Regions from separate parts of the Streptomyces sp. NPDC007863 genome, predicted to be linked through region 2. Evidence: riboswitches for the same ligand, from Rfam matches in the RefSeq annotation. Region 2 holds a riboswitch; each other region holds the start of a gene.

What was found. Region 2 has a riboswitch for cyclic di-AMP ahead of ABZ621_RS15775 (M23 family metallopeptidase). Riboswitches for the same ligand answer to the same signal wherever they lie in the genome.
Positions count from the first base shown of each region.
Region 1: it holds a riboswitch for cyclic di-AMP, as region 2 does, so the genes downstream of both, ABZ621_RS23865 (transglycosylase family protein) here and ABZ621_RS15775 (M23 family metallopeptidase) in region 2, are expected to answer to the same signal.
Region 3: it holds a riboswitch for cyclic di-AMP, as region 2 does, so the genes downstream of both, ABZ621_RS29030 (LysM peptidoglycan-binding domain-containing M23 family metallopeptidase) here and ABZ621_RS15775 (M23 family metallopeptidase) in region 2, are expected to answer to the same signal.
Region 4: it holds a riboswitch for cyclic di-AMP, as region 2 does, so the genes downstream of both, ABZ621_RS25780 (M23 family metallopeptidase) here and ABZ621_RS15775 (M23 family metallopeptidase) in region 2, are expected to answer to the same signal.

Region 1 covers NZ_JBEYEI010000015.1:173,286-178,247, reverse strand. Annotated here, with positions in the region: gene eno (phosphopyruvate hydratase) at 49-1,335, opposite strand; gene ABZ621_RS23865 (transglycosylase family protein) at 1,625-2,356, opposite strand; cyclic di-AMP (ydaO/yuaA leader) riboswitch at 2,361-2,538, opposite strand; gene ABZ621_RS23860 (transglycosylase family protein) at 2,802-3,881, opposite strand; gene ABZ621_RS23855 (cytochrome P450) at 4,099-4,962, opposite strand, start outside.
Region 2 covers NZ_JBEYEI010000008.1:293,923-298,884, reverse strand. Annotated here, with positions in the region: gene ABZ621_RS15785 (PrsW family intramembrane metalloprotease) at 1-63, shown strand, start outside; gene ABZ621_RS15780 (aldo/keto reductase) at 60-1,019, opposite strand; gene ABZ621_RS15775 (M23 family metallopeptidase) at 1,100-2,311, opposite strand; cyclic di-AMP (ydaO/yuaA leader) riboswitch at 2,323-2,473, opposite strand; gene ABZ621_RS15770 (PP2C family protein-serine/threonine phosphatase) at 2,696-3,802, opposite strand; gene ABZ621_RS15765 (MFS transporter) at 4,065-4,962, opposite strand, start outside.
Region 3 covers NZ_JBEYEI010000020.1:180,048-185,009, forward strand. Annotated here, with positions in the region: gene ABZ621_RS29010 (aspartate aminotransferase family protein) at 1-173, shown strand, start outside; gene ABZ621_RS29015 (helix-turn-helix domain-containing protein) at 249-878, shown strand; gene ABZ621_RS29020 (DUF6126 family protein) at 898-1,062, shown strand; gene ABZ621_RS29025 (tyrosine-protein phosphatase) at 1,085-1,906, opposite strand; cyclic di-AMP (ydaO/yuaA leader) riboswitch at 2,301-2,457, shown strand; gene ABZ621_RS29030 (LysM peptidoglycan-binding domain-containing M23 family metallopeptidase) at 2,462-3,409, shown strand; gene ABZ621_RS29035 (SGNH/GDSL hydrolase family protein) at 3,571-4,383, shown strand; gene ABZ621_RS29040 (STM4011 family radical SAM protein) at 4,370-4,962, opposite strand, start outside.
Region 4 covers NZ_JBEYEI010000017.1:116,151-121,112, reverse strand. Annotated here, with positions in the region: gene ABZ621_RS25795 (GNAT family N-acetyltransferase) at 1-234, opposite strand, end outside; gene ABZ621_RS25790 (HPr family phosphocarrier protein) at 438-719, shown strand; gene ABZ621_RS25785 (GntR family transcriptional regulator) at 885-1,568, opposite strand; gene ABZ621_RS25780 (M23 family metallopeptidase) at 1,785-2,555, opposite strand; cyclic di-AMP (ydaO/yuaA leader) riboswitch at 2,564-2,724, opposite strand; gene ABZ621_RS25775 (pitrilysin family protein) at 2,971-4,365, opposite strand; gene ABZ621_RS25770 (pitrilysin family protein) at 4,362-4,962, opposite strand, start outside.

The DNA.
Region 1 (4,962 bases), on a different contig from region 2:
GTACGGGACCGTGTGCGGGGACGTACGTAACCACAGGTGCCGGGCAGGTCAGCCCTTGAAGCGCGGGAAGGCGCTGCGGCCGGCGTAGACGGCGGCGTCGTCGAGGATCTCCTCGATGCGCAGCAGCTGGTTGTACTTGGCGACGCGCTCGGAGCGGGCCGGGGCGCCGGTCTTGATCTGGCCGCAGTTGGTGGCGACGGCGAGGTCGGCGATGGTGACGTCCTCGGTCTCGCCGGAGCGGTGGGACATCATGCACTTGAAGCCGTTGCGCTGGGCGAGCTCGACGGCGTCGAGGGTCTCGGTCAGCGAGCCGATCTGGTTGACCTTCACCAGGAGGGCGTTGGCGGACTTCTCCTCGATGCCGCGGGCGAGGCGCTCGGGGTTGGTGACGAAGAGGTCGTCACCGACGAGCTGGACCTTGTCGCCGAGCTTCTCGGTGATGACGTTCCAGCCGGCCCAGTCGTCCTCGAACAGCGGGTCCTCGATGGAGACGAGCGGGTACGCGGAGACGAGCTCCTCGTAGTACTCCGTCATCTCGGCGGCGGAGCGCTCCTTGCCCTCGAAGAGGTACTTGCCGTCCTTGTAGAACTCGGAGGCGGCGACGTCCAGGGCGAGGGCGACGTCCTTGCCGGGCACGTAGCCGGCCTGCTTGATGGCCTCCAGGATGAGGTCGAGCGCCTCACGGTTGGAGCCGAGGTTCGGGGCGAAGCCGCCCTCGTCGCCGAGGCCGGTGGAGAGGCCCTTGGTCTTCAGGACGGACTTGAGGGTGTGGTAGACCTCGGTGCCCCAGCGCAGGGCCTCGGAGAAGGACTCCGCGCCGATCGGGGCGATCATGAACTCCTGGATGTCGACGTTGGAGTCGGCGTGCGACCCACCGTTGAGGATGTTCATCATCGGAACGGGCAGCAGGTGCGCGTTCGGTCCGCCGAGGTAGCGGAAGAGCGGGAGGTCGCTGGCCTCGGAGGCGGCGTGCGCGACGGCGAGGGAGACGCCGAGGATGGCGTTGGCGCCGAGCGACGACTTGTCCGAGGTGGCGTCCAGGTCGAACATGGCCTGGTCGATCAGGCGCTGCTCGGTGGCGTCGTAGCCGACGAGCTCCGGGCCGATCTGCTCGATGACGGCGAGGACGGCCTTCTCGACACCCTTGCCGAGGTAGCGGTTCTGGTCACCGTCGCGGAGCTCCAGGGCCTCGAACGCACCGGTGGAGGCACCGGACGGCACGGCAGCACGGCCGGTGCTGCCGTCGTCGAGGCCGACCTCGACCTCGACCGTGGGGTTGCCTCGGGAGTCCAGGATTTCCCGGGCTACGACGACGTCGATGGACGGCACGAGCATCTCCTTCTGGGATGTGACGCTAGGTGTGACGCATGGGTCGCAAGGTCTCGTTCGCCTTGCGACAAGAGCCTAACCGGCTCCGGCGCTCCGGCCAGCCGACCGCCCGTCCCCTGGGACGAAAAAGGACCCAAGAGCATCCAGTCGGGGACGAAAGACCCGGAATCTACTGGACGGTAACGGCAGAACCCCGGTCCCGAGCCACGGGGGAAGAGGGCTCGGGACCGGGGTGGTCACCGCGGGAGGGTCGCCGGGCGCCGGTGAGCCGCCGGACTCACCGGTGCCCCGGGGCTCACTTCAGGTGGAGCTGCTGGCCCGGGTAGATCAGGTCGGCGTTCTCGACGACGTCCTCGTTGAGCTCGAAGAGCTTCGCCCAGCCGCCCTCGACGCCCTGCGCCTGGGCGATCTTGCTGAGGGTGTCGCCGGCCACGACCTTGTACTCGCCGTCGCCCTTCTTGACCTTCTTGCCGGTCGGGGTGGTGACGGTCTTCTTGGCGGCGGCCTGCGGGGCGGCCTGGGCCTTCGGGGCCTGGCGCTGCTCGCTGCGGTTGGCGGGCTGCTCGGTGGTGCGCTTCGGGGCGCTCTGCTGGGTGCTCTGCTTCGGGGCGCTCTGCTGCGGGGCGGCGGCCTCGGCGGCGCCACCGTCGTAGGAGGCGGAGGAGAGGCCCACGCCACAGCTCGGCCAGGCGCCCTTGCCCTGGCCCGCGAGGACCTTCTCGGCGACGGCGATCTGCTGCGACTTGCTGGCCTGGTTGGCGCTGGGGGCGTAGGCGGTGCCGCCGTACGCGGCCCAGGTGGAGGCCGAGAACTGGAGGCCGCCGTAGTAGCCGTTGCCCGTGTTGATCGACCAGTTGCCGCCGGACTCGCACTGGGCGACGCGGTCCCACTCGGAGGCGGTGGCGGCCGAAGCGGTGCCGGCGGCCATCAGCGGGGCGGCGACGGCCGCGCCGGTGACGCCGACGAGGGCGACGACGCGGGTGGCCTTGGAGGGACGACGACGCTTGCCCGTGCCGGAGAACAGCATGGAGTTTCCTCTTCACCGACGCCTGTGAGGTGAGCTGTCGGGTTCGGGCTTGAAGAGTTCGCCCGGCCGCACGTCCTTGCGTGCGGCTTCACCCCTAGCCGGTCGTTCCGTCCGTCTGACTCGACGGCCGGGACCGGCACGAACCTTGGGTCCCCCACTCCTGCCTACGGCGCTTTCGCGACGACATTCCCGGCGGCCGACGGCAGGACTCGGCGTTTCGGTCGACGGGGCCCGCGGTGGCGAGCGGTGACGACCGTAGACACACAGGTGCTCGAAGTTCAAAGAGGCTTACGTCGGACAAAACGCCCCTACTTGCACTCCATCAGACCTCGTTTGTGCAGGTGAGGCCTGACGGAAGCAAACTTTGCGGACGTGACACGCCAGTTGGGACGAAGAGACCCATGTCTCACTTTCCCAAAATCGGACATACGCCCCTGAAACGGCCTCACTTCTCCGCGGAGGCGGCCTTCAGCTCAAGGCTCTGACCAGGGAGGATGAGGTCCGGATCGGCCCCGACCGTCTGGCGGTTGGCGTCATAGAGGGCGTCCCAGCCGCCGACGAGATCGTTCTCCTGAGCAATCTCCGACAGGCTGTCACCCGGCCGCACGGTGTATGCGTCGCTTGCGTCCGAGTTGACGGGGGTTGAGGTGAGCTTGTCCGCAGCTGCGGCATGACGTCCGGATTCCTGCTCGGTGTCCGTTACGTCGCCTTCCTCCGGGGCGGCCTCGCCCCGGTGCTTGCCCGTGCCCTGCGTCGCCGACGGCGCGTCAGCCGCGCCCTCCGCGCCCGGGGTCACCGGCGTGGTGGGCGCCAGGGGGGTCTCCGGGGCGCCCGGGGTCGTACCCGGGGTGCCGGGCGTCTCCGGCGTGCCCGGGGTGCCCGGCGCGCCCGTGGAGGCGTCCGGGGCCGTCGGCGCGGTGCCGTCGGGCGTCTCCGGGGTGGCGCTCGCGGGCGGCGCCGTGACCGCGCCGGTGGCGGGCGGGGTCGCGGGCGTGGCGGGGGTGGCGGGGGTCGTCGGCGTGGCGGGGGTGGCCGGCGTCGCCGGGGTGGTGGTGCTCTTCCCGGCCTCCGGGGCCTTCTCCGTCGCCTCCGCCGCCTTCTCCGCCTCGGCGGGCGGGGTGGAGACGGTCGCGCCGCCGGTCCGGTTGGACTCCGGCGCCACGCCGCCCTCGTCCTCCTGCTGGACGGCGGGGCCCGGCTGCACGCCCGTGGGCCTGCCGTCGTTCTTCAGGCCGGCGATGGGGGCGCAGGTGTCCCAGGCGGTGCTGCCGGAGGAGAGCGCCGCGTCGGCGACGGCGATCTGCTGGGCGCGGCTGGCGAGGTCGGGGCTGGGCGCGTACGCGAGGCCACCGTGCCGCTCCCACGCCTCCTGCGTCATCTGGAGGCCGCCGTAGGCGCCGTTGCCGAAGTTGGCGCTCCACTGGCCGCCGGACTCGCAGGCGGCGACCCGGTCCCAGGTGGACGCGTCGGCGGCGGAGGCGGAACCGGTGGCGAGCAGCGGCAGCGCCAGGGCGGATCCGGTCACTCCGGCGGTGACGACGAGCGCGGGAGCCTGACGGGGTCGACGGTGTCGTCCGTTTCCGGAAAGCATGTCGGGGCCTTTCGCGTGACGGCGGTGACGGCGGGTACGCCTGGGACGGCCGGGGTGGGGCCGAACGTTGGCGCGAACGTAGCCGCATTCGAACGTCCGTCACAAGTCGATGGCTTCGCGATCACGCGAAGATCACATTTCTGACACGCCGTCACCCGCCGTGCGGGGGTGCGGAAGGGGTGAACTCCACCGGAAGCGTGCGCAATCCCCTCATGATGAGTCCGCCGCGCCACCGCAGTTCGTCGGGATCGACCCCAAGTCGCAGGTCCGGCAGGCGGGTCAGGAGGGTGGCGAGCGCGGTCTGCCCCTCCAGGCGCGCGAGCGGTGCGCCCAGGCAGTAGTGGATGCCGTGGCCGTACCCGAGGTGCTGGTTGTCCCTGCGGGCGAGGTCGAGGGTGTCCGGGTCGCCGAAGCGGTCCGGGTCGCGGTCGGCGGCGGCGAGCACGACGAGGACCGGATCGCCGGCCGGGATCGGCTGCCCGCCGATCGTCAGGGCGGTGGTCGCGTACCGCCAGGTCGCCAGCTCGACCGGCCCGTCGTAGCGCAGCAGCTCCTCGACGCCGGTCTCCAGGAGACCGGTCTCTCCGGCGGCGAGCGAGGCCTGGAGGAGGGCGCGCTGCTCCGGGTTCCGCAGCAGGGCGTAGGTGCCGTTGCCGATGAGGTTGATGGTCGTCTCGAAGCCGGCGAAGAGGAGGACGAAGCACATGGCGACGGCCTCGGCCTCGGTGAGGTGGTCGCCGTGGTCGGAGGCCCGGATGAGCCCGGAGATGAGGTCGTCCTCGCCGTCCTGCCGCAGGCCTTCCCGCTTCCGGTGGATCAGCTCGGCGAGGTACCCCCGGATCTTCTTCACCGACCGCGCGACGCCGCCGCGCGGGCCGCCGCCGTGCCGGATCATCATCCCGGCCCAGTCCCGGAAGTCGTCCTGGTCCTCGGCGGGCACGCCGAGCATGTCGCAGATGGCGTAGATGGGCAGCGGGAAGGCGAACTCGTGGATGAGGTCCGCGCTCCCCCGCGC
Region 2 (4,962 bases):
GGCCGGGTGTGGGTGCCGCCGCAGTACCTCGACTACGGCGGCTACAACCCCTACAAGGGTTAGCCCTCGGGCGTCTCGGAGGCGGCCGTCAGGCGGGCCAGTTCCGCGTCGGTCAGCTTGAGGCCGGCGACCGCCACGAGCGCGGGGACCTGCTCGACCGTGCGGGCCGAGGCGATCGGCGCGGTGACGGTGGGGCGGGAGGCGAGCCAGGCGAGGGCGACGGTCGCGGGCTCGGCGCCGTGGGCCTCGGCGACCTCGTCGAGCGCGGCGAGCACGGCCCGGCCGCGAGCGGTCTCGGCGTGGGCGGAGGCGCCGCGGGCGCGGACGCTCTCGACGGTCCGGCCCGGCCGGTACTTGCCGGTGAGGAAGCCGGCGGCGAGACCGTAGTACGGGACGGCGGCGAGGCCGGTCTCGGCGGCGGTGTCGAGGAGCGGGCCCTCGTACTTCTCGCGGGCGACGAGGTTGTACTCGGGCTGGAGCGCCACGTACCGGGTGAGCCCCTCGGCCTCGGCGAAGTCGAGGGAGGCGCGCAGCCGCTCGGCGGAGATGTTGGAGGCGGCGACGGCCCGCACCTTGCCGTCCTTCACGAGCTGGTCGAGGGCGGTGACGATCTCCTCCACCGGCACGGACTCGTCGTCGAAGTGCGTGTAGTAGAGGTCGATGTGGTCGGTGCCGAGGCGGCGCAGGGACTCCTCCGCGCCGGCCTTGATGGTGGTGGCGGCCAGGCCCTTGAGGCGGGAGTGGTGGCCGACCTTGGTGGCGACGACGATGTCGGAGCGGTTGCCGCGGGCGGCCATCCAGCGGCCGATGATGGTCTCGGACTCCCCGCCCTCGTTGCCCTCGACCCACTCGGAGTAGACGTCGGCGGTGTCCAGGAAGTTGCCGCCCGCGGCGGCGTAGGCGTCGAGGACGGCGAAGGAGCGCTCCTCGTCGGCGCTCCACCCGAAGACGTTGCCGCCGAGGGCGAGCGGGAAGACGTTCAGGTCGGAGGTGCCCAGCGGGCGCAGGGGTGAGGACATGACGTACTCAACCCCCTGCGCCGCCGGGCGTATTCCGGTCGAGGAGCCTGAACCCCGGCCGGAACGCTCACGCGTCGGGGTCAGACCGACAGGCCCTTGGAGCGCAGCCACTCCGCCGGGTCGATGCCCGAACCGTCGGGGGTGTGAACCTCCATGTGGAGGTGGGGACCCGTGACGTTGCCGGTGGCGCCGACGCGGCCGATGGTCTCGCCGGTGGTGACGGTCTGGCCGGCGGCCACGGTCATCGAGGAGAGGTGGCAGTACCAGACCTCGGTGCCGTCCTCCAGCTCCAGGACGATCCGGTAGCCGTACGAGCCGGACCAGCCGGCCGACTTGATGGTGCCGCCGTGCACCGCCTTGAGCGGGGTGCCGGTGGGGGCGGCGAAGTCGAGGCCGGTGTGGTAGCCGGAGGACCACATCGAGCCGGACTGCATGTAGGTGGAGGTGAGCGTGTAGGAGGAGAGCGGCATGGAGTAGCTGGCGGCCAGCTGGGCGAGCCGCTCGGCCTCCGCCTTCTCGGCGGCGATGCGCTCGGCCTCGGCCTTCTCCGCGGCGAGCCGCTCCGCCTCCGCCTTGGCCTTCTCGGCGGCGATGCGGTCGGCCTCGGCCTTCGCGGCGGCCTCGGCCTGGGCCTGGGCGTCGGCGGCGGCCTTCTCCGCGGCGGCCTTCTCGGCGGCGAGCTTCTCGGCGTCGAGGGCGGCCTGCTGCTGCTGTTCGGCCTGCTGGAGGATGCGGGCGCGCAGGGCCTCGCCGGCGTCGGCGGTGGTGGCGGTGCGCTCTTCGGCCTCGGTGCCGGCGGTGGTGTCGGCCGGGGCGGTGTACGTGACCGAGGTGAGCGGCTTCGCGGCGACGCCGCCGGCCGGGGCCGGCGCGGACTCGCGGACCGGGGCGGTCTTCTCCTCCTCGCCGCCGGGCAGGAGGTCGCCGACGCCGGGAAGGTCGTGGGCGTCCGGCAGGCCCAGGTCGGGCAGGTCGGGGAGGGAGATGGCGACGGGGGCCTTCTCCTGCGCGGTGGCGAGGCCGCCCGCGCCGACGGCGGCGATGACGCCGACGCCCAGGACGGTGGAGGAGCGGGCGAAGTTGGACCGCTGCTTCACGACCCGGTGCCGGCCGCCGGAGCGGCTCTCGGCGCGCAGGGAGCCCTCGGTCGGGTTCCACTCGCCGGGGGCGGGGGTGAAGGAGGCCGTCTCGTACGCGCCGGGCGCGAAGCCGTCCGGGTCGTCCGCGCCGACGGCACCCGGGCCGCCGAAGGGTTCGAAGGGGGCTTCGGGTACGGGGGTGTTGGACGCCACGGAGGCGCGCTCCTTTCCTTCCTTCTCGCCTACCGGGTTAGCTGACGGGTTCGGAGCAGGAAGGTCTCCTACGGGCTCTTCGCACGGGGGAGGTGCGAGGGGCCCGATTCACCCCAAGGGTTGGTTCCCCGGTTCCCTTACGGGATTCGGCACGTGCGCACGGAGCCGTCTCTTGCGACGGCTGGGACGACCGCGCTGCGTTATCGAACGTTAATAGACACGGCACTCCTATTCCAAGCCGTTCCCCTTGATCATTCATTGAATTGGCAGGGAATCGCCCGAGTTGAGCGCCCTTCAGTGAGGCCTTGCCAAACCCTTGAAATCTGACGTTGTGTCAATTGTTATCTCTGAGGCACCTGCTGACCACGGACGGTGACACGCGGGTCAGCGGGGCGCCGGTCCCGGCGGCACCACCGGCATCGTCCGCCGCCGCTCCGGCGCGCCCGCCGCCGGCCGGGTCACCGCGAGCAGCGCCATGTCGTCCGTCGAGCGCCCGCCGGTGTGCCGCCGCACGTCGTCCACGAGCGCGTCGAGGAGCTCTTCGGGCCCCGGGAAGACCGCCCCCGCGAGCCGCGCCGCCGGATCGTAGAAGACCCCCTGCGCGTCCCGCGCCTCCGACAGCCCGTCCGTGTGGAACAGCAGCGTCGTGCCCGGCGGGTACGGCCACTCGTCGGCCCGGTCCGGCCCCACCGCCAGCTCCCCCATCCCGAGCGGCAGCGCCGCCTCGGCCGGCTCCAGCGGCTCCAGGCGCCCGTCCCCGTACAGCAGCAGCGGCGGCGGATGCCCCCGGTTCACGATCCGTACGACCCCGCCCTCGCGCGGGATCTCGGCGAGCACCGCCGTGGTGAACCCCTCGAAGGCGTCGAGGCCCTCGCGCCGCGTCCCCTCCCGGGTCAGCGCCCGTTCGAGCCGCGCCGCCACCCCCTCCAGGGCCGCCTCCTGCTCGGCCGCCTCCCGGAAGGCGCCGATCACCACGGCCACCGCCTCCACCGCGTCCATCCCCTTGCCCCGCACGTCCCCGACCACGAGCCGCACCCCGTGCGGGGTGTCCTGCACGGCGAAGAGGTCGCCGCCGATGAACGCGTCCGCCTGCGCCGCCTCGTACCGCGCCGCGCACTGGAGCCCCGCGATCCGCTCCGCCGGCATCGGCAGCACCGCCCGCTGCGCCGCCTCCGCGATCACCCGCGCCGACGCCAGCCGCTCGCCGCTGCGCCGCACCACCAGGTTGATCACCATCGCCAGCGCGGAGACGGTCACCACGGTGAGGGTCTCGGTGAGCGAGGGCACGTCGGAGAGCGTGTCGTTGTACGCGTGCAGCCCGACCGAGGCGAGGATCGCGGCGAGCCCGGTCAGCAGGGTCGTGAGCCGGGAGAAGAACGGCGCGGCGACCAGCGGCGCGGCGGAGAAGAGCGGCGCCGCCGTGTACGAGGGCGGGGTGGACAGGTCGAAGGCCACCCCGCCGACGATGATCAGCGGCGGCAGCGCCCGCAGGAACCTCCGGGTCGCCCCGAAGGCGACGGGCGGCCGCGCCTCGCCCCCGTAGGGGCCCCGGGGCGCACCGGTCCCGGCGATACGGCCGCCGGGCTCCTCGCCCCGAGGGTGCGCCACCTGAGAACTCCTGACCGGTCGGGGCCCGCCACCGGGCCGTGCGGGCCGGGGCCGGGACCCGCGGCCGCACACCCCTCAAGCCTCCCCGCCCCGCCGCCGCGCGGCGACCGGCGGGGGTCCGACCGGCGTACCCCGAGACGCCCCCCTAGGGCTTCCCCTGTCCCTCCGTCCGCAGCCGGCCGCCCCTCCCGAGCAGGCCGACCGCCGCCGCGCACCCCAGGCCGACCGCGCACAGGGCCAGCCAGGGGACCGCCGTCCACCCCGTGACGTCGAGCAGCACGCCCGTACCGAGGTTCCCGAGGGTGATGCCGACCCCGCACACGGTGTTGTAGAGCCCGTAGTGGGTGGCCACCCAGCGGCCCCGGGAGAGGGCGACGACGGTGTCCATCTCGTACGGGTAGAGCACCGCGTTCGCCACCGCGAGGACCGCCGCGCACAGCAGCAGCGCGGGCACGCCCCGGCCGAGCAGCGCCGGCAGCAGGAAGGCGCCGCCCATCAGGGCGAGTCCGAGGACGAGGCTCCGCTCGCGGGTGAGCCGGGCCGCGCACCAGGCGGTGATCCGCAGCTGCCCGGCGAGCGCGACGAGCGCGGAGACCACGAAGAGCGCGGTCGTCACGCCCGGGCCGCTCGCCGCGAGCGGCAGCGCCAGGTAGACCTGGAAGGAGAGGACGTACGAGCCGGTCATGGCGAGCGAGAAGAGCCAGAAGGTCCGGTTCCCGAGGACGGTGCGGAACTGCCCCCGGGTCCCGTCCTCGGCCCCGCCCTCCGCGCCGTCCCCGGGGACCGGCCGGCCGCCGCCCGCCGAGACCGGCAGGTGGCGCAGCTGCACCAGGGTCAGGCCCAGGAAGAGCACCGCCGCGACCAGGCACGTCAGCCGGAACGACACCCCGGTGAGCACCACCCCGACGAGCGGGCCGAGCAGGATGCCTGCCTGGTAGTAGGCGTTGAACAGCGCGAACGCCTCGACCCTGCGCTCCTCCCCCGCCTCCGCCGCCAGGCAGGCCCGGACGGCCGGGTTGAAGAGCGCGCCCGCGAGGCCGGTG
Region 3 (4,962 bases), on a different contig from region 2:
CCGGGGACCACCTGGAGGTGATCAAGCTGATCCCGCCGCTGGTGATCGACGAGGCGGACGTGGACCGCTTCGTCACCGCCTTCACGGCGGTCATGGAGGACGCCCACGGCGGCGGCGGTCTGCTGTGGGACTTCGGGAAGACGCTGGTCAGGCAGGCGGTCGCGCAGCGCTGAGCCGGGCTTCCCACGGATTTTTGCCTCTGAGGCAAGAAAGTTGCCTCAGAGGCATGTTCCTGGCGGAATGGACGCATGGACCACGTCCCCCGGGGCTCCGCCCCGGAAACCGCCGCCCCCGAGCTCGTGCCCGACGTCGCCCCGCAGCTGCGGGCGCTGCGCCGGCGCCGGGGGCTCACCCTGGAGGCGGCCGCCCAGCGCGCCGGGCTCTCCCCGGCGCACCTCTCGCGGCTGGAGACCGGGAACCGGCAGCCCTCGCTGCCGATGCTCCTCGCCCTCGCCCGTATCTACGGTACGACGGTCGCCGAGCTTCTGGGCGAGACCCCGCCCGAACGCGACCCGGTGATCCGCGCCGACCGCTCCGAACCGGTCGAGGCCGACGGCTGGATCTACCGGCAGGCGGGCGGCGCGGGCCGGGCCATGCAGTGCCTGCGCGTCCACGTGCCCTACGCCACCCGGGCCGACATCGTGCGCGTCCACCCCGGCGAGGAGTGGCTGCACGTGCTCGAAGGGCAGGTCCGGCTCGCGCTCGGCGACGCCGTGCACCTGCTCGGCCCCGGGGACAGCGCGCACTTCGACTCGCTCACCCCGCACCGGATCGGCGCGGCCGGCCGTGCCGGCGCCGAGGTGCTCTTCGTCCACACGCTCCTGCAGAGCCCCGCCGCCGAGCTGTGCCTGGGCGGCGGCACCCCGCACTCCCGCTGAGCCCGAAAGGCTGGTCGACATGTCCGACAAGTCAGTGAATTCCGCCCCGGTCACCGGTGAGGAGCGCGGCGAGGGGAAGTTCCCCAAGGGGCTGGTGCTCCGCCTCTTCGCCTACCTGATCGCCGGTCACCTCTTCGCCGGCTTCCTCTACCTGCTCTTCATGCTGGGCGGGCAGAACCAGTGACCGGACGGGAGGGCCCGCGGCCTCACGCCTCCGTGAGGAACCGCTCGCGCAGCCGCTCGCGGGTCTCCGGCGCCAGCTTCAGGCCGTCCGCGAGGTAGGCGTCCACGGAACCCCAGGTCGCGTCGATGGTCTCGAAGGCCGCCCGCAGGTACTCCACCCGCGCGTCGAAGAGCGGGCTCAGCAGCTCCATCACCTCGGGCGCCATCGCGTCCCGGGCGGTGGAGCTGCGGCGCACCTTGTAGCGGCGGTGCGGGGCGCCGGACTTCACGTAGTCCGCCTCGATGGCCTCGCGCTCCACGCCGAGGGCGAGCAGGGTGATCGCGATCGAGAGCCCGGCGCGGTCCTTGCCGGCCGCGCAGTGCATCAGGGCCGGGACGGCCTCCTCGGCGAGGGAGTGCAGGATCCGGCTGTGCTCGGGGGTCCGTTCCACGATCATCCGGCGGTACGCGGAGGTCATCCGGTCCGCCGCCTTGCCGTCGCCGAGCAGGTCCCGCAGCGTGTCGAGGTCGCCCTCGCGGACCATCCGCCAGAACTCCTTGCCGTCGGCCGGGTCGCTCAGGGGTATGTTCACGTTCCGCACGCCCGGGAGCTCCACGTCCGGGCCCTCCACCTTGGCGTCGGCCTCGTTGCGGAAGTCGAAGATCGTGTGCAGGCCGAGGCCGGAGAGGAAGGCCGCGTCGGACTCGGTGGCGTCGGCGAGGTGGCCGCTGCGGAAGAGGGTGCCGGGCCGGACCGCGCGTCCGTCGGCGGTCGGCAGGCCGGCCACGTCCCGGAAGTTGCGGACCGCCGCGAGCTCGGGCTCGCCGGGTTCGAGGGGCTGGACCTGCGGCAGCTGCTGCGTCACGGATGCTCCTGGTGGTAGGCGTTCACGGGGCCCGTACGAGATCGGTTCCCCCCGCAATCATCCCGTCGAGCGCGGCGTGGCGCACCCCCCTGGCCGGTAATGGGCGATCTGTCCGTATTGGAAGGTCTTGGGGTAACGCGCCCTGGTTGAGGGGGAGATGGAATTCGGCGCGTGAGCAGGGTCATAAAGGTGACGGATCGTGGCCGACCGCCCGGTCCAACCACCCTCCCCGAAAAGGGAATCGAGGGACCGTCATCCACGGAGGGTGACCGGAATTCCGGGCCCGAAGATCGTCCCGGAATGCCCGCCGAATTCCGTGGCTTGTTCGCGCCGACCCCACTCGTCTAGCGTCGCCGTCAATCCGGTCGGACCGCCGAATCCTGCCACCGTCCGGAATTCACACCCGTCCACGCGTGGCAGGAGCGGGGGACCCAAGGAAGTACGCCGGTCCCGCGATGCAGGACGGCTAGGGGTGAAGCCGCGTGAGAACCGCGGCCGGACATCTCCAGTCCGAACCCGACAGCTCACCTCGCAGGCGCCGGAGAGGAATTCGCCATGCCCGCGAAGGGTAAGCACCGCCGCCAGAAGTCCACCCTGATCACCCGTGGCCTCGTCGCCGCCGGCACCGGTGGCGCCGTCGTCGCGCTGCCGCTGATCGGCGCCACCGGCGCCCACGCCGCCGAGCAGGCCGCCCCGGCCGCCGTCTCCGGCACCGTGATCGCCGCCGCGCAGGCCCAGGTCCAGGCCGCCCCGGCCGCCAAGGCCGCCGCCCCGACCACGTACTCCGTCGTCGCCGGCGACTACCTGTCCAAGATCGCCGCCGACCACGACGTCGCCGGCGGCTGGAAGCAGCTCTACGCCGACAACCGCCAGGTCGTCGGCGAGAACCCCTCGCTGATCCTCCCGGGCATGAAGCTCACCCTCGGCGCCAAGAACCCCGCCAAGGCCGCCGCCCCGAAGCCCGCCGCCGCGCCGAAGGCCGCCCCGAAGGCCACCGTCAAGGCCGCCCCGAAGGCCACGGCGAAGGTCACCGAGCAGACCCGCGCCTCCCGCTCCGCCGAGCGCGCCGCGGCCCCGGCCGCCGCCGCCCCGGCCGCGTCCGGCTGGGTCGCCCCCGTCTCCGGCGGCGTCTCCACCCCGTACCGCGCCTCCGGCTCCATGTGGTCCTCCGGCTACCACACCGGTGCCGACTTCATCGCCTCCTCCGGCACCACCGTCCGCGCCGTCGGCGCCGGCACGGTCGTCTCCGCCGGCTGGAGCGGCGCCTACGGCAACGAGGTCGTCATCAAGCACGCCGACGGCAACTACTCGCAGTACGCCCACCTCTCCTCCCTGGCCGTCTCCGCCGGCCAGTCGGTGAGCGGCGGCCAGCAGATCGGTCTCTCCGGCTCCACCGGCAACTCGACCGGCCCGCACCTGCACTTCGAGATCCGCACCTCGCCGAGCTACGGCGCGGACATCGACCCGCTGGCCTACCTGCGCCAGCACGGGGTCTCCATCTGACCCGTCCGGACCGACGGACACGGCGAAGGCCCGGCACCCGCGTGCCGGGCCTTCGCCCTATTCCGGGCTTGGCAAATTCTTTATCGGTGGCATATATCACCCGCCGTCAACCCCTCCTTACGGTCGCGTAGGTCACATCCCTAAAGGAAGGATGTGCTGTCGTGGCAGACGATTCGAGAGCAACAGAAGAGAACGTGTTCGGGGCGGTCGGGGGATTCGGGTCGTACGCGGCGATCGGTGACAGCTTCACCGAGGGCGTCGGAGACCCGGGGCCGGACGGGACCTACGTCGGCTGGGCGGACCGCTTCGCGGTGCTCCTCGCCGACCAGCTGCCGGACCACCAGGAATTCCGCTACGCGAACCTCGCGGTCCGCGGCCGGCTCCTCGACCAGATCGTGGCCGAGCAGGTCCCGCGGGCCAAGGAGCTCGCCCCCGACCTGGTCACCTTCTGCGCGGGCGGCAACGACATCATCCGCCCCGGCACCGACCCCGACGACGTCGCCGAGCGGTTCGAGCGGGCGGTGCGGGACCTCACCTCCGCCGTCGGCACCGTCATGGTGACCACCGGCTTCGACACCCGTGACGTACCGGTGCTCAAGCACCTGCGCGGCAAGATCGCCACGTACACGGCCCACGTCCGTGCCATCGCCGACCGCTACGACTGCCCGGTCCTCGACCTGTGGTCGCTGAAGTCGGTCCAGGACCGGCGGGCCTGGGACGACGACCGGCTGCACCTCTCGCCCGAGGGCCACACCCGGGTCGCGCTGCGCGCCGCCCAGGTCCTCGGCCTGCCGGTGCCCGCCGACCCGGACCAGGCGTGGCCGCCGCTGCCCGCCCGCGGGCCGCTGGAGGTCCGCCGGGACGACATCCACTGGGCGCGCGAGTACCTGGTGCCGTGGATCGGGCGGCGGCTGCGCGGCGAGAGCTCCGGCGACCACGTCGAGGCCAAGCGCCCCGACCTCATGCCCCTGTAGCTCCGGGGGCCCGGCGGCCGGCGGGGATCCGCTCCAGGACCCCGCCGGCGAAGACGTCGTACAGCGGCAGCGACTCCAGGTGGACGTAGCCGATGTGGCAGTCGCAGACGGCGAGGGGGCAGGCGCGGGGCCGCAGCGCGGCACGGTACGAGCCGTCGTACAGGTTGCCGAGCTCGGCCCTGACGAAGTGGCAGCGGCGCACCGTCCCCGCGCCGTCCACCGACACCACCGACTCGCCGGTCCGGCAGGGCAGCCCCGCCGACCGGTGCGGGTGCCGGCTGTAGCCGAAGAGCGGGTCGATGCCCGTCCACGCCGCCGCCTCCGCGTCGGTGTACGTGTGCCCCTCGGCGGCGTTCACCCACAGATAGACGTGCTCCGGCAGCGCCGCCCGCAGCCGCAGCGCCTCCGCGTGGTGCTCGGGCAGCCCCACCACGCCCACGCTGAAGCGCACGCCCCGGGCCGCCAGGCCGAGCGCCTTGCCGAGGAAGCGGTCGTACGGCGTCTGGCCGGGGTGGTACGTGCACCACAGCGCCAGCGTGTCCGGGTCGGCGTCGTCCAGCCAGGAGGTCCGGCAGCTCA
Region 4 (4,962 bases), on a different contig from region 2:
CGACTCGTCCGAGACCTGCTCGTAGAAGCTGACGAGCCGGTCGGCGTCGTCGGCGGTGATGGGCCGGATGCGCGCGGTGCCGCCGTCCCGGAGCACGACGTCGGCCTCCCAGTGGTCGGGGTAGGCGTGCCCCTCCGGCTCCGGCCGGCCGGCCGCCGCCCCGCCCGCGGCCCCGGCCTCGGTACCGCCTCCGGCCCCGCCCGGTCCGTCCGTCTGCTCCGACGCGCTGCGCATGGGCAAAGCCTACGGCCGGGGTCCGGCACCGGCACCGTCCGCGCGCCCACTCCCTGGCGGTACACGGCTCGCGCGGCCTCCCGGCCCCGTGCAAGGTAGGAGGGCCGAACGTCGCACGGATGCGGGACCCAGGTCGGCAGGAGCACGCCGCATCCCGTGAGAGACTGGTCTAGACAACCGCTGAAGACCTGAAGGGCAACACCATGGCTGAGCGCCGCGTCAACGTCGGCTGGGCCGAGGGCCTGCACGCCCGCCCCGCCTCCATCTTCGTCCGTGCCGCCACGGCCTCCGGTGTCCCGGTGACCATCGCCAAGGCCGACGGCAACCCGGTCAACGCCGCGTCGATGCTCGCGGTCCTCGGCCTGGGCGCGCAGGGCGGCGAGGAGATCGTGCTCGCCTCGGACGCCGAGGGTGCCGAGGCCGCGCTGGAGCGCCTCGCCAAGCTCGTCGCCGAGGGCCTCGACGAGCTCCCCGAGACGGTCTGACCCGGCGGGTCGATCCACAGCTCTTCCCGACGGCCGCGTCCCCGGAAATTCCCGGCGGACGCGGCCGTCCGGTATTTCCGGGGTCAGAGAATTGCCTTTTCGGAGAGTTTCCGGGCAGCCCGAAAGAAGCCCTGGAATTGCTATTCTTTGTATACGGCGTCCGTGTTAATTCCGGACGCTCGCCGTGTTGACGGCATGTTGCGAAACCCTCACACGGCCCCGCTCGGGCCTTTTCAGCCGGTGCAGCGGAAGCGTGTGCTCGGCGTGCTGCGCGGTGAGCCCGCGGGCCCGCTCGGCGTCCCCGCGGGCGATGGCGTCGACGATCGCCCCGTGCTCGGCCCAGGCCTCGACGGGCCGGTCCGGCTGGTCCACCGCGTACATCCAGGCGATCTTGTGGCGCAGCTGGGTGAGGAGCGCGGCGAGCGCCGGGGAGCCCGAGGCCTGGGCGAGCGTCTCGTGGAACCAGCCGCCGAGCGCCCGCAGATCCTCGCCCTGCCCCCGCCGCGCCCGCTCCTGCCCCAGCCTGACCAGGCCCCGCAGCACCTTGAGGTGGGCGTCGGTGCGCCGCTGGGCGGCCCGGGCGGCGGCGAGCGGTTCGAGCAGCGCCCGTACGTCGAGGAGGTCGGAGGCCTCCTGGTCGGTGGGCTCGGCGACATGGGCGCCCGCGTGCCGGCGGCTGACGACGAAGCCCTCGGACTCCAGGGTGCGCAGCGCCTCGCGGACCGGGACGCGGGAGACGCCGTAACGGCGGGCGAGCTGTTCCTCGGTCAGCCGGCTGCCGCGCTCGAAGATCCCCGAGACGATGTCGTCCCGGATCGCCGTGCATACCGATTGCGCGGGAACCCGCATGTCCGACCTCCGTATTCGCTCCGCGCGCACCGAATTCGAGCAGCGCCGTTCACGCGACTCTATTGCAGGGCGCCGGAAATTCCGATGCCCCCTCGGAATTCGTCCGGTTCGCGGCGGAATCCCTCCGGATCCGGAGCTCCGCAGCGCCCGGCAGGGCGCGAAAAGGCCCCGGCTCGCGGGAGCCGGGGCTTTCGGTGCAGCGGGGGCCGCGAAGCGTCAGAGGCTGACGCCGCGGGCGCGGAGGTACGCGACGGGGTTGATGTCGGAGCCGTACTCGGCGGTGGTCCGGGCCTCGAAGTGGAGGTGCGGGCCGGTGGAGTTGCCGGTCGAGCCGGAGACGCCTATCTGCTGGCCGGGCTCGACGCTCTGGCCGACGTAGACGCCGATGGACGACAGGTGGCCGTACTGGGTGTACGTGCCGTCGTTCATCCGGATCACGATGTTGTTGCCGTACGCGCCGCCCCAGCCGGCCTCGACGACGGTGCCGGAGCCGACGGAGACGACCGAGCTGCCGTAGGAGGCGTGGAAGTCGACGCCGGAGTGGCTGCCGGAGGACCAGAGCGAGCCGCCGGTCTTGTAGCCGGTGGAGACGTACGAGCCGGCGACCGGGAGGTTGAAGGAGGCGAGCCGGCGGCGCTCGGCCTCACGGGCGGCGCGCTCCTTGGCCTCGCGGATCTCCTGGGCGCGGGCCTCGGCCTTGCGCTTCGCCTCGGCGCGCGCCTTGGCCCGGGCCTCGGCCTCGGTGGCCTCGCGCTCCTGGGCGGCGGCCTGCGCGCTGACCTGGTCGGCGATGGACTCGTCGGCGATCACCTGGGTGAGGCCGGTGTCCTCGGGGGAACGGTCGTCCGTGTCGGCGGCGAGCGCCGGGGAGGCCAGGGTGCCGACGACGCCGGTGGTCGCGAGGGCGGCCACGCCGGCGATGCCGGCGCTGCGGCGAGCCAGTCGGCTCGCACCACGATGCTTCCCGGTGGCACGGGTGAACGCCAAGACGGTTCCTTTCCTTCCTTCTCGCCTACCGGGTTAGCTGACGGGTTCGGAGCAGGAAGGTCTCCTACGGGCCCCTCCGCGTGGCGAAGGCGTCCGATTCACCCCAGGGACTGCGTGGGTCCCCGGCTCCCCAGGCTCGCGCCTGACGGGGACTCGGCGATGTCTGTCCGGTTGCCGCGGGTGCGGCGCGTACGTCGGGTCGGACAGACGGATCGACGCTAGGCCGGACGGATGTCGATCGCCAAACAGACACGCTCATTTGTAAGACATGCCACAGGGCATACAATCATCTTTGACGCCGTAACGGACAAAGCGGAGGTCTCCGGCGCTTCTACGCGCCGGAGACCTCCGCCCGGGGTTGACGACCGGTCAACTCACCACGGGTCGACTCACCCCAGGGTCAGCTCACCACGGGTCAGCTCACCACGGTCACGTCGCCGATGCCGAGGGCCCGCACGGGCTCCTCGATCTGCGACGCGTCGCCCACCAGGACCGTGACGAGCCGGTCCACCGGGAAGGCGCTGACGACGGCGGCCGTGGCCTCGACCGTGCCGGTCTCGGCGAGCCGCGCGTACAGCCGGGCCTGGTAGTCGTCCGGGAGGTGCTGCTCCACCTGGTCGGAGAGGGTCGCGGCGACCGACGCGGCCGTCTCGTACTTGAGCGGGGCCACGCCCACCAGGTTCTGCACCGCCACGTCCCGCTCGGCGTCGGTCAGACCGCCCTCCGCCAGGGTGCGGAGCACCTGCCACAGGTCGCCGAGGGCCGGACCGGTGTTGGGGGTGTCGACCGAGCCGCTGATCGCGAGCATCGAGGCGCCGTGCCCCTCGCCGTCCGAGCGGAGCACCTGCCCGAAGGCGCGCACGCCGTACGTGTACCCCTTCTCCTCGCGCAGGACGGCGTCCAGACGGGACGTCAGGGTGCCGCCGAGGCAGTAGACGCCGAGGACCTGCGCGGCCCACACGGAGTCGTGGCGGTCCGGGCCGATCCGGCCGATCAGCAGCTGGGTCTGGACCGCCCCGGGGCGGTCGACGATGACGACCCGTCCGGTGTCGTCGGCGGTGATCGGCGCCATCGGACGAGGCGCGGCCGGCTTGCCGGTCCAGCCGCCCAGGGTCTCGGCGAGCACCTTGTCGAGGTCGACGCCGGTGAGGTCGCCGACGACGACCGCGGTGGCGGCGGCGGGCCGCAGGTGCGCGTCGTAGAAGGCGCGGACGGCGGCGGCGTCGATGGCCTTCACCGTCTCCTCGGTGCCCTGGCGGGGCCGGGACATCCGGGTCGTGGCCGGGAAGAGCTCCTTGTAGAGCTGCTTCGCTGCCCGGCGGCTCGGGTTGGCGGCCTCGTGCGGGATCTCGTCGAGCCGGTTGTCCACCAGGCGCTTGACCTCGTCGGGGTCGAAGGCCGGGGAGATCAGCGCCTCGGCGACCAGACCGAGCGCCTTGGTGAGCCGGGAGACCGGGACCTCCAGGGAGACCCGGACGCCGGGGTGGTCCGCGTGCGCGTCGAGCGTGGCGCCACAGCGCTCCAGCTCGGCCGCGAACTCCTCGGCGCCGCGCTCGGTGGTCCCCTCGGAGAGGGCGCGCGCCATGATCGTGGCGACGCCGTCGAGGCCCTCGGGCTCGGCGTCCAGCGGCGCGTCGAGGAAGATCTCGACGGCCACGACCTGCTGGCCGGGGCGGTGGCAGCGGAGCACCGTCAGGCCGTTGTCGAGCGCGCCGCGCTCGGGGGCCGGGAAGGCCCAGGGCCTGGCCGTGCCGGCCTTCGGCTGCGGGTGGAACTCCATGCTGGTCAGGGACGTGGCGGCGTCGGTCATCGGTCCGCTCCTTCCTCGTCGTCGCCGTCGGCGCTGTCGTCGGTGCCGTCGGTGGACACCGGCTCGTAGACCAGCACCGCGCGGTTGTCGGGGCGCAGCCGGGCCGCGGCCACCTCGCGCACCTCGTCGGCGGTGACGGCGAGGACGCGGTCGACCGCGGTCAGGGCGAGCTGCGGGTCGCCGAACAGCACGGCGAAGCGGCACAGTTCGTCGGCGCGGCCGGCCACCGTGCCGAGCCGGTCGAGCCATTCGCGCTCCAGCTGGGCCTGGGCGCGCTCCATCTCCTCGGCGGTCGGGCCCTCGGCCGCGAAGCGGGCGAGCTCCTCGTCGACGGCCGCCTCGATGGCGGGGACCTCGACGCCGCCGGAGGTCTTGACGTCCAGCCAGCCGAGCGAGGGGGCGCCGGCGAGCCGCAGCAGGCCGAAGCCGGCGGCGACCGCGGTGCGGTCGCGGCGGACCAGGCGGTTGTGCAGCCGGGAGGACTCGCCGCCGCCGAGCACGGTGAGGGCGAGGTCGGCCGCGTCGCACGCGCGCGTGCCGTCCTCCGGCAGCCGGTAGGCGGCCATCAGGGCGCGGGCCGGGACGTCCTCGACGACG